2 regions of the Alteromonas sp. KS69 genome follow, and region 1 is predicted to be linked to the other one. Evidence: predicted binding sites of a transcription regulator. Region 1 holds the regulator's gene; the other holds the start of a gene.
The links. The regulator FNR, encoded in region 1, switches genes on or off when oxygen is low (the NO sensors DNR and NnrR bind a similar motif). The targets are predictions, from matches to a motif close to TTGATCTAGATCAA.
Positions count from the first base shown of each region.

Region 2: the regulator FNR is predicted to act here: its motif matches at 4,038-4,051, upstream of atpD (F0F1 ATP synthase subunit beta).

Region 1 covers NZ_PYHU01000033.1:12,200-18,162, reverse strand. Annotated here, with positions in the region: gene C7Y69_RS15670 (FixH family protein) at 1-222, shown strand, start outside; gene C7Y69_RS15665 (heavy metal translocating P-type ATPase) at 222-2,624, shown strand; gene ccoS (cbb3-type cytochrome oxidase assembly protein CcoS) at 2,626-2,841, shown strand; gene C7Y69_RS15655 (sulfite exporter TauE/SafE family protein) at 2,828-3,487, shown strand; gene fnr (fumarate/nitrate reduction transcriptional regulator Fnr) at 3,538-4,278, shown strand; gene uspE (universal stress protein UspE) at 4,376-5,299, shown strand; gene ttcA (tRNA 2-thiocytidine(32) synthetase TtcA) at 5,504-5,963, shown strand, end outside.
Region 2 covers NZ_PYHU01000008.1:201,858-207,820, reverse strand. Annotated here, with positions in the region: gene C7Y69_RS08070 (F0F1 ATP synthase subunit B) at 1-413, opposite strand, end outside; gene C7Y69_RS08065 (F0F1 ATP synthase subunit C) at 417-695, opposite strand; gene C7Y69_RS08060 (F0F1 ATP synthase subunit A) at 695-1,405, opposite strand; gene C7Y69_RS08055 (ATP synthase subunit I) at 1,395-1,721, opposite strand; gene C7Y69_RS08050 (AtpZ/AtpI family protein) at 1,736-2,146, opposite strand; gene C7Y69_RS08045 (F0F1 ATP synthase subunit epsilon) at 2,151-2,540, opposite strand; gene atpD (F0F1 ATP synthase subunit beta) at 2,530-3,939, opposite strand; gene C7Y69_RS08035 (YceK/YidQ family lipoprotein) at 4,400-4,726, shown strand; gene C7Y69_RS08030 (hypothetical protein) at 4,862-5,071, shown strand; gene C7Y69_RS08025 (hypothetical protein) at 5,359-5,661, shown strand; gene C7Y69_RS08020 (hypothetical protein) at 5,779-5,963, shown strand, end outside.

The sequences.
Region 1 (5,963 bases):
CAAGAAGGAAACGCCCTTAAATTGAATTTTTATCATGTGACCATCGAAGAGCGTGATGCAAGTGTATTATTAAGTCGTGATGCTAATGGTATTTACCGTGGTTTTGTCGAAAAGGACTTAACCGGTAAATGGCAAGTCTCGCTTTCTCCTGTAGACGACAGTTGGAAAGTACAAAATACGTTGCAACTTCCCTACTCTGGCGCCATCAAGTTTAATCCGTAATGAGCGAAAACCTTTGTTACCATTGCGCGTTACCTAACGATGCAACACACAAATATGAAGCAGTAATATTAGGGGAAACCAGGCAGCTCTGCTGCCCTGGTTGCCAAGCTGTTGCTCAAGCCATCGTTGATAATGGCTTAGAAGATTATTATCAGTTTCGTACTGAGCCAGCCCAAAAGTCAGACGATGGTATCTTAGAAAGCCTTTCTGCGCTTAACGTTTATGACGACCCAGCCCTTCAAGAAGAGTTTGTTTTTGACGAAGGACAGCACAAGCAAATACAGCTAACCCTTGAAGGCATAACGTGTGCAGCGTGCGGTTGGCTGATTGAAAAGCAGCTTTCAAAAGTATCAGGTATTGCGCAAGTCGCCGTAAACGTTCAAGAGCGTCGCGCACTAATAACCTGGGAACCCGATGTTATTAAACTTAGCCAGATACTCACCACACTAAAACGCATAGGGTATGTTGGCTCACCGTTTCACCCAGATGAACATGAAGCGAGTTATAAACGCGAGCAAAAATCGTTTATTAAAAAGTTAGGCTTGGCAGGCATCATGACCATGCAGGTGATGATGCTAATGGCTGGGCTTTACTTCGATTGGTTTGGTGCCATTGAACAAGAAACCCGTCAATACTTTTATTGGGTTGCACTCACCCTTACCACCCCCGTAGTACTTTATTCAGGAAGCGCGTTCTATTTAGGTGCTTTGAAGGCAATAAGCGCAAAAACCGTGAATATGGATGTGCCTGTCACCCTCGCGGTATTTGGCACCTACTTTGCGGGTTTACGTTCCACTTTGCTTGAGCAAGGTGAAGTGTATTTTGAATCCATATGCATGTTTATCTTTCTACTGCTGTTGAGCCGATTCCTTGAACATAGAAGCAGGCACCGTGCGGCGCAAATTTCAGCCAATATGATGCAATATATTCCGGTTTCAGCGGCTAAAATTGAAGGTGATGGCAGTATCGTTCAGATCCTTGCAAAGCAATTAGCGCCCAATGATGTAGTACTAGTGAAGCCCGGTGAGACCATCCCTGTCGATGGTATTGTGCTAGACGGTACCGCTGCGGTTGATGAGTCTATGTTAACGGGAGAATTTAACCCCGTCAGTAAATCGGCCAGCCATGTAGTTTACGGCGGTACAGTAAACCAAGATGGCACACTAACGGTTAAAGTGACCCAAAGCTTAAAGCATGCCTTGGTCAATCAAATCGTGCGTTTACAAGCTAGCGCCATGGCAAGCAAGCCAAAAGCTGCGCAGATTGCCGATAACTTTTCCCGTTACTTTGTGTTCTCGGTATTGCTGATATCGGCTTTAACGTACAGTTATTGGTCGTTTGTGGGCAGTGAAGATGCTTTTTGGATCACCATCTCTGTATTAGTGGCAACCTGCCCTTGTGCGCTAGGCTTAGCCACACCTTCAGCGTTAACCTGCGCTATGGCGAAGCTGAATCGTCAGGGCATTTTGTTAAAGCGCGCTGACGCCTTAGAGCAACTTAACGATATTGATACCATTGCCCTTGATAAAACCGGCACACTGACCGAAGGTAAGTTCTCATTGCAACAGCGCTGGTTTGCTAAAGGGGTAGATCCAGTGCAGGTAATGGCGCTAACTACATTGTTAGAGTCTCGTTCTGAGCACCCTATTGCCCGTGCCTTCGACAACGATAATGTTAAGTCAAAACATAGAACCCTGCCTAATACCATGAACGGATTTACCGTTACACCAGGTGGCGGCATTAGTGGTGAGATAGACAACGTCGTTTTTACTATGGGTTCAGCCGTATTTTGTAATTTATCAACCACCTCAAAGGTAGATATACCGGCAAATGTGTTTTTGTGTGCCGACGGTGTATTAATGGCCGCGTTCTGCGTAAATGATAGCTTGCGGCAAGATGCCTTAGCGACACTCACCGCACTGAATGAACATCAATTAGTGGTGCTAAGTGGCGACACACAGAAAAACGTTGATGCACTTACTGCTAGTTTACCAATCAACTTAGCAAAGGGTGGCTTATCACCGGAGCAAAAATATTCACAGGTGCATACTTTGCAAAAGCAAGGTCGCAAAGTCATGATGATGGGCGACGGTATAAACGATGCCCCTGTTCTTGCTAGCGCAGATGTGGCGGTTGCGGTAGGAAACGCCACAGATGTGGCCAAAACAGCCGCCGATGTTATTTTGCTAGGAGACAGCTTGCTATCGGTGCCAACCTTATTTTCTGTGGCGAAACAGGCAAAACGTAAAATTCAGCAAAATATTGCATGGTCAGTAGGTTACAATATTATCATTCTACCCTTTGCAGTGTCGGGGTTACTCTCTCCCTGGATGGCCGTGGTTGGCATGTCACTGAGTAGTATTATTGTGGTCACCAATTCAACGAGGTTATTAAGTAAATAATATGAGTATCATTTACGTCTTAATTCCCATCGCTATTATTATTGTTGCGCTGGCACTGGTTATCTTTTTCTGGGCGGTAAAAACCAATCAGTTTGAAGATCTTGATAGACAGGGCTACAGCATTTTGTTTGATGATGATTTATCAGGTGATGAAAAGAAGCTAGCCGAGCAGCGAAAGCAGTTACAACAACGCAAAGAAACAGATGACAGAGATTAATATATTCTCTGCTTTTTTCATTGGAATTGCTGGCGGCGTGCATTGTGTGGGTATGTGCGGTGGTATTGTTGCCGCACTACGCACAGTAACGCCAAGTAATGAACCGGCATTACCCTACACCCTTGCCTATAATTTTGGCCGTATCCTCAGCTACACATTAGCCGGCGCTATTACAGGCGCTGTCGGCCAAATGGCCACCGAGTTTGTGCCTATTGCTAAACCCGTTTTATCTTTGATTAGTGGCGTTATGCTGCTGCTATTAGCGTGTTATTTGGGAAAGTGGTGGCAAGGCTTGAATTATATTGAAGCTATGGGACGCGGCTTATTTAAAGCTATTCAGCCAATATCTAAACGATTTCTTCCATTCAAAAGCCCGGTTTATGCACTACCCTATGGTTTTATATGGGGCTGGCTACCCTGCGGGTTGGTCTATTCCACGTTAACGTGGTCATTAGCATCGGGGTCGGCCGTTGACGGCGCTGCCATCATGTTATTTTTTGGGTTAGGTACTCTGCCCACTTTGTTAGCTGCAAGCGCAGGTAGCCAGTACCTAATAGCTGGTTTTAGGCACCCCGTGGTAAGACAATGCTTTTCCGTAATAGTGGCTATTTACGCTCTCTTTTTAATTTATGCAGCAATTTCATAAACAAAAGAGTAAGATTAATATTAAGTCGACCCTATTTATAGTTTGAACCTATGAGCAAAGGAAGCCAATTCTCAATTCATTGTCAAAATTGCAGTTTCAGCCACTTGTGTTTGCCCGTTGCGCTAAACAAGACTGAGATTGAATCTTTAGATGATATTATTGAGCGAAAGAAACCCCTTCACAAGAGTGATTTGCTGGTAAAGTCGGGAGATAAATTCAACTCTCTTTACGCAGTACGCACGGGCTCTTTTAAGTCTTTCGTCACCAATTCAGATGGTGAAGAGCAGATTACAGGTTTTCACTTCCCTGGCGATATTATCGGCTTCGATGCCTTACGGGAAAATAAGCACCAAAGTTATGCTCAGGCATTAGAAACCGCCATGGTGTGCGAATTACCGTATGAAACGCTTGATGAAATGTCGGTTCAATTTCCTAAGTTAAGACATCAAATAATGAGTTTTATGAGTGCGGAAATTAAACAAGATCATGATCTCATGATGTTGCTTAATAAACGCTCAGCGGAAGAACGTCTATTGTATTTCCTCTCTCAGCTTTCTCAACGTTTCGAAGAACGTGGATTTTCAAATAAAGAATTTCACCTAACCATGACTCGAAATGAAATTGGGAACTATCTTGGTCTAACTATTGAGACCATTAGCCGCCTGTTAAGCCGTTTTCAAAAAGAAAATATTATCCAAGTGGACGGTAAACTCATCACTATTTTAGATTTTGATGAGATGTCACAACGTTTAACGTCTGTGGTTGCACCTAATATCGCCTGTAATAGCTAATCTTCAAAGCTTTTGATCTAAAACAAGTTACGTAATAGCAAATAGGTATTACACTTAAATTGTAGCAACCAAAATTCTGACTATGTTTGGAGGGGTTATGATTAAGTATGAGCGTATTTTAGCGGTTATTGAAGCCGATAGAGAAACCCAACCTGCGCTTAGCCGTGCATATGAACTTGCCAAAAAGACAGGTGCCTCTGTCACCGCCATGCTGGTGGTTTACGACTTATCTTACGATATGACAACCATGCTTAGCCCTGATGATCGTGAAGCCATGCGTGATGCGGTCACTAAAGAACATGCTGGATGGTTGAAAAAAACTTTAGACGACTTAGGTTTTTCTAAAACAGATATAGTTGTGGAATGGAACAACCGTGCCTTTGAAGCTGTGGTGCATTATGTCATCGACAACAGTATAGATTTAGTGGTAAAAGCAACTAAGCGCCATGACGATTTAGCTTCTGTTATTTTTACTCCTACAGACTGGCATCTACTTAGAAAATGTCCCTCCCCCGTATTATTGGTTAAAGATCATGAATGGCCTGAAAATGGTGAAATTATTGCCGCGGTAAATGTAGGCAGTGAAGACGACGAGCATGCCTTACTTAACGACAAAATCACGGTGATTGCTAACGATTATGCCGCGCTGCTCAGCGGTAACGTAAATTTGGTAAACAGCTACCCAGCTACGCCGCTAAATATTGCTATTGAAGTTCCTGAGTTTGACCCAGACACATACAACAACGCGGTAAAGCATCATCACGAACTTGAGATGAACACACACAGCGAGAAGTATGCTATCGATAGTAAGCGCTGTTATGTGAAGGAAGGCCTTCCTGAAAAAGTCATTCCAAAGATAGCCAAAGATATAGACGCTGAACTTGTTATCATAGGTACGGTTGGCAGAATAGGTATTTCTGCGGCTCTCATAGGTAACACCGCAGAACATGTTATTGATGAACTTGTGTGTGATGTACTGGCAATAAAACCAGACGGCTTTATTTCGCCCCTTTCACGGTAATTCAGACAGGTTCATAAACAGCCTGTCGGCACTGTTTGCTAGCAAACGTTATATAGCCTTAAGCGCTATCGGACTATAGCCTTAAGCGCTATTGGCATTTGTTAGCAGTCAGTGCTAACACGATACAAAAAATCTTCACCTCGCACATTCAATTTTACTTGATTACTGTATAATGGTTTTTTTCGCAGTAACAAAGCTATTGATATGAACAGTGCAGGCACAAACCGTGCGGACGCTCCGTTAACCGCGTCTCAAAACAAACAAAAATACAGCTTTAATAAGCTACAAAAGCGACTTCGTCGAAATGTAGGCAAAGCGATTGCTGATTTCGGCATGATTGAAAACAACGATAAAGTCATGGTGTGCTTATCTGGCGGCAAAGACAGTTACGCTATGCTTGATATTCTTATGTTTTTAAAGCGCATTGCGCCAATTCATTTTGACATTATTGCGGTTAACCTTGATCAAAAGCAGCCAGGATTTCCAGAGCACGTACTTCCTGAATACCTTGAAAGTGTAGGTGTAGAGTACAAAATTGTAGAAGAAGACACCTACTCTATTGTTATGGACAAAGTGCCTGAAGGTAAAACCACGTGCTCACTTTGTTCTCGATTACGTCGCGGTATTTTATACAGCACGGCCAAAAAGCTAGGCGCCACTAAAA
Region 2 (5,963 bases), on a different contig from region 1:
CTTATTACCTTATGACTAAGGGCAAACACTTCTTTCACGCTTTTATCAATCACTTCGTTTTGTAACATTTGAATTTCAGTATTCAGCGCATTGGTGCGTTTTATTGATAATGCATCTGCTTGTGCTTTTGCATCTTGTAAGGCGGCTAAGGTTGCTTTGTGTGCTTCTGCTTTGGCTAATTCAATAATGGTTGAACGTTCAGCATCTATATTGGTTAGTTTTTCTTTATATTGAGCTTCAAGGTTCTCTGCGTGTTTCTTTTGGGTCTCGGCATTAGATAGAACACTAGCAATTTTATGTTCACGGGCATCAATGCCATCAAGAATAGGCCGGTATAAAAAGCGCTTAAGCAGCCACACTAATATCAAAAAATTGATAATTTGTGCAATAACAGTAAACCAATCGATAGGCATGGTTTAGCCTCCATTTTGGGCAATAAAATAATTCCAAAACGGGTTACTGAATAACACAATCATTGAGACTACAAAGCAATAGATAGCAGTTGACTCAATCATGGCGAGCCCTACAAATAAAGTACGGGTAATGGTGGGGGACGCATCGGGCTGTTGGGCAAGCGCGTTTAGCGCACTGGCAACTGCTTTTCCTTCTGCAAGCGATGGCCCCAGCACACCAATACCTATGGTAAGACCTGCGGTGATAATTGAGCAAATTGCTATTAACGTAAGACTGTCCATTATTCTGCCTTTTGTTGTGGTGGCGTTAGGGTAAGGGAGGCTTTCGCACTAACCGTGCTGGCAGCGGCAATGTAAACCGATGCCAATACAAAAAAGATATAGGCTTGAACCATACCGGTTAGCAGGCCAAGCAGTGACATAACAACAGGAAAAATTAGCGGCGAAATAACCAGTAGAATGGCTAAGATCATGGCGCCACTCATCATGTTTCCAAACAAGCGTACGGCAAGGGCTAGGGTGCGTGACAACTCGCCTACAATATTGAAGGGCAACATGAAATACGTGGGTTCCGTGTAAGAAAGTAGATATTGTTTCACCCCTTTGTTTTTTATTCCGTAAAAAGGCACAGATACAAATACACAAAAAGCCAGCGCAAGGGTGGTGGATAAGGAGCTACTAGGCGGCTCAAATCCAGGGAAAATAGTCAGTAGATTTGCCATTGCAATGATCAAAAACAATGTGCCCAGAAACCCCATGTAGCGTCGCGGCTTATCTAAGCCTGCATCTGAAATTTGGTCATTGATGGTGATGACTATTATTTCTAAGGCATTTTGCCAGCGTGAGCGGTGATTCTTTTTATTGAGGTTACGAGTGATAAAATAGGCGCTAACCACCAGTATCGCCATAATGACCCACGTAAAAACAAGCGTAGCGCTCATTTTAATTACGCCATATTGCCAATAAATAATTTCATCCGGGCTAAGGTGCATGATGTAGCGCTCCTTTCTCTGCGCCGGTAGGATTGGCGTTATTAGTGATTTTAGTCATTAATATTCTGCCTATCACAAAACCCGCCAAGCAGGCTGATAGACGCCAAATATCATTATTACCCACCCAGTAAAAAACACTGATTGCCGTCCCCATGCGTAGCAATAAGCTACTTAAGAACCATAGCGCTGGATGCGTGGCATTCATGCCTTTTTTTACGGTAAACCACAGGGCATAGAAAAAACAGCAACCTAGCATTGTGCCTATTAGAAAAGGCAAAATAAGTGAGGTTAAACTTAAATTGTCGATGGGTATCATTGCTAAGTAGCTCCTTATTCGTTTTCTTTACTTGTTTTCGTTTTGGGCACAGTGTTTGCCTTAGTGGGAGCTTTAGTGTTGGCCTTCATGTTGACGGTAGGGCTATGCATTGCTGCATACTCTTTGCTAACCCAATTCCACGCAATAAAGCAGCCTAACGTTAACCCTGCCAGCAAAAATATAAGCGTATAAGCGCGAGAATCACTAATACTGGCGTCAAGCCAAATGCCTAATGCAATACCCAACAGCGTGGGAAGTGCCACAGACCAACCCACAACCCCCATTAATCCCAACCCAAACCATACGCCTGGGTGTTTATGGCGCTTAGCATGTAACTTTAATGCCACCTTCTTATTTACATGATGAGACATGCTGTGTGAGCGGCGCGGTGTAGTGTTTTTAGCATTGACAGTTGGTTTATCCATTAAGCTACTGCTTAGACAGTGACGAAAATTGTTTAAGAAACCCGGTTTCCAACTTAGCTAACACAGCCCGCAGGGCTTGTTGCTCTTCATCCAGATGAATAAATTCTTGGGTAACCGCCTGCTGCAAAGTTTCAAGGGATTGCCCACTTATTGCTCTTCTAACGGAAATAGAGACTTGCTTTCCCGTTTTCACTAACACCCCTTGATCAATAGCAACAAATTGAGGCGCTTGGTTATTACATTGATAAGTTAAAATTCCGGGCACCAATGGGGTGATACAATCTAAACGGTGAGGCAGAATGCCAAAACTTCCTGAAGGGGTTTCAACAATCAGATTGCTGATGCCTGAAAGCTGGGCAAATATTTGATTGGGTAAAAGAATATTAACCTGCATGATGTGCCTCATCTGATGCTGTTTTAGGTGCTTTATGACCGCTAATCGCGTCATTAATATCGCCAATCATGTACAACGCGCTTTCGGGATGCTCGTCAAATTCACCGCTTAAAATGCGTTCGCAACCTTCTAATGCTTGTTCGATAGTCACGAACTTTCCTTGCATGCCAGTAAATTGCTCGGTAGTGAAAAATGGTTGAGTAAAAAAGCGCTCTAATCGACGGGCTCTTGCCACAACATTTCGGTCTTTTTTAGATAACTGTTCTAACCCCAACATGGCAATGATGTCTTTTAATTCGTTGTACTGGGCGAGAATATGACGAACCTGTTGTGCTACTTGATAATGTCTATCACCAACCACATTAGGCGTAGCTAGTTTTGAACTTGACTGCAACGGATCGACGGCAGGATAAAAGCCTTCACTAGCGCGTTTGCGTGATAGTACTAAGGTTGCTGATAGGTGAGAAAAAGTATGCACCGCTGCTGGATCGGTAAAGTCATCAGCAGGTACATAGACTGCTTGAATAGACGTAATGGCACCGTTTTGTGTATTGGCGATACGTTCTTCTAAACTTGATAATTCAGTGCCGAGGGTGGGTTGGTAACCCATTCGTGATGGCATTTGGCCCATTAGGCCAGACACTTCAGAACCCGCTTGAATAAATCGAAATATGTTGTCGATGAGTAATAGCACATCTTTCTTTTCGTCATCACGAAAGTACTCAGCCATGGTTAGCGCGCTGTGACCTATTCTAAAGCGGCTTCCAGGAGGTTCGTTCATTTGCCCGAATAGCATAACCATGTTGTCTAACACTCCAGCCTGTTTCATCTCGCGATAAAGCTCTTCACCTTCTCTGCAGCGTTCGCCTATACCGCAAAATATACTTACGCCTTGTTGGTGGCTTACCATGTTGTGGATCATTTCGGTAAGCAAAACGGTTTTGCCCACGCCAGCGCCACCAAATAGACCCGCTTTTCCGCCTCGCTCAAGCGGACACAGAACATCAACGATTTTGATGCCGGTTTCAAATATCTGTAGCTGGCTGGAAATACTAACAAGGGGAGGAGGGGATTGATGAACGCTGCGCCGCTCTGTGTTATTAATAAAGGGTTTGCCATCAATAGCTTCACCAAACACATTGAACATTCTGGTGAGTATTGAAGGACCAACGGGCACTTTTAACGGGCCTTGTGAACTTTTCACTACCATACCGCGAGCTAAACCCTGGGTAGGTGTTAGCGCAATAGTGCGTACTTTTTCTGCCGAGAGTTGAGAAGCCACTTCTAACGTTATTTTACCGTCATTAGCGTAAATGATGGTGTGGATGTCTGGCAGTTGATTAGTAAAACGGATATCAACAATACTCCCTCTTACCGCCACAATAACGCCAACATGCATCGCATCTATTTGTTCTTTGGTTGAATGTGTCACTTGATGCTCGCTCAATAAAAGATGCTATCACACCAATAGAATACGCCGTTTATTTATTGAACAATTTGACCTTTATCAAACATTTTGAATGTTTGATTTAAATTCACACCCATTCAAATATAAATCTACATTGAATTTGAGTATGAACTTCAGGCGGTGGTAACATAAGACAATAAGTATGGCTCATGCCTTTGTCGTGAATTTTAGTCGGGTATCTTAATCGGGTATTGGGCCGGGCAATGATACCCCTCATTACCGTTCGCTACTGTGATCGGTGATTAATAGTATCGGTGAACAATGGACCCGTTGTTGGATGGAATCGCTGATGAATGGTACCGTTGATGGATAAAACCGTTGATCAATGAAACTCTTGATGAAATCAGCATTAGTTTGATAATGCTTACTTAATAAATGGAATTAGTAGTATATGAAAGTTTTACCTCTCGTCATCTTATCTTTAGCGTGTTGCTCTTGTGCGACTGTGAAAACAATTTCTCCTGACAACAACCATGTTCAAATTGAACATCAAGGTAAGAAAAGTTACTGCGAAGAAATACCTCGTGTATATAGTGGTTTTTCATACAATATATGTTTGTTAAACGGTGAACCAAGCCGACGTGAAAATATCGGTTCTACGTTTGGGAATGTCCCTTTCTTTGTTATTGATGCAGCGTTTTCTATTGTGGCTGACACTATTGTTATTCCATACACCGCAGTACAACAGATAGATAAAGGCAGCATTAACGTTAACTAAACTACACTTTCACTCGCTTCTTTATCGTTTAGCTCCTCGTGTAAAAATATTCAACTTTACGTAAAGGCGATGGTAAGACGTCCATCGCCTCCGCTAAGGTTGATTTTACCAAGATGATAAAATGGAACGCTTGTTATGAATATTAATGCGACATTGTTTGGGCAAGTTATTGTTGTATTTGCTTTACTCATGGCTGCGCTTGGCTATTACTTAGGGAAGCGAAAAACCCGATCGCCTAATCTTACCGCAGTCGTAGCGTTCTTTTCTGCACTCGTGCCGCCGTTAGCAATTATATTGCTAATCGTACTGGTACTAAAAAACGATGTGAAAACGTCAAAAACATAACCTTGGATTAACGAAGCATGCCCGCTAAAGCTTTCGTTTAGCGCAATTTAGTAGCACCAACTTATACGCCCATTTCTGAGCTTCTAGATTACGCCTAGAAAGACTACGCCTAGAAAGACTACACCTAGAAAGGCACGCAACATATCTCGTTACACCTCACTCTTTGTCAGCAAAGCAGTTATTGTCTATTCTGCTTTTAAGCTAATTGCACCGGGCGTGTCGCTTTCAATTCACCTAGAAGCATCTATAAGCGGCTCAAACTGCGTCACATACACGTGGGAATGATGATGGAAGAAGTTATTGTAGGGGAAGTAGCCAAAGGTCTCTTCAGGGCAGCTGGTTACCTAATTATTGAATTGTTTTTTTGGACCGTTTGCTATTGGGTAGGTTGGCCTATTTGCAAAGCGGTCACGTTTGGCGGATACCCAAAACAAAATAATCTACGGCGCTCAGAAAGTGAGAACGGACGGGAAAGTGAAGGCCGAAATTTTGGTGGCCGTAGTAGTAATCAGCACAGTAATGCATGGTGTGCATTGGTGGGTCTTGCCGTCGTTGTATCAGCTTTCTTGTTCATAATAACCCACTTTTAATAGCCAACAGTTATGCCAGTTACCGTGAATTAGGTATTTATAAGTAAATAACCTGCGACATTGAACAGGTTACATGTAATGCTTTGAACATTAGAACAATGACCTACCAGAGCTATTATGAATTTAGATAAATCGACAAAACGCATTGCTAAAAGGGTAAAGAAAGGATTTCAAGGCTACCCACAAATTACTTTAACGTATTATGGCGAAACGCCTGATTGCGCAAACGAAGTAGTGATGGGATTTATTGCCGAAGAAGGCGTTGCTCCACAAAAGCAGAAGTTTGCCAGCAAGACTGATGC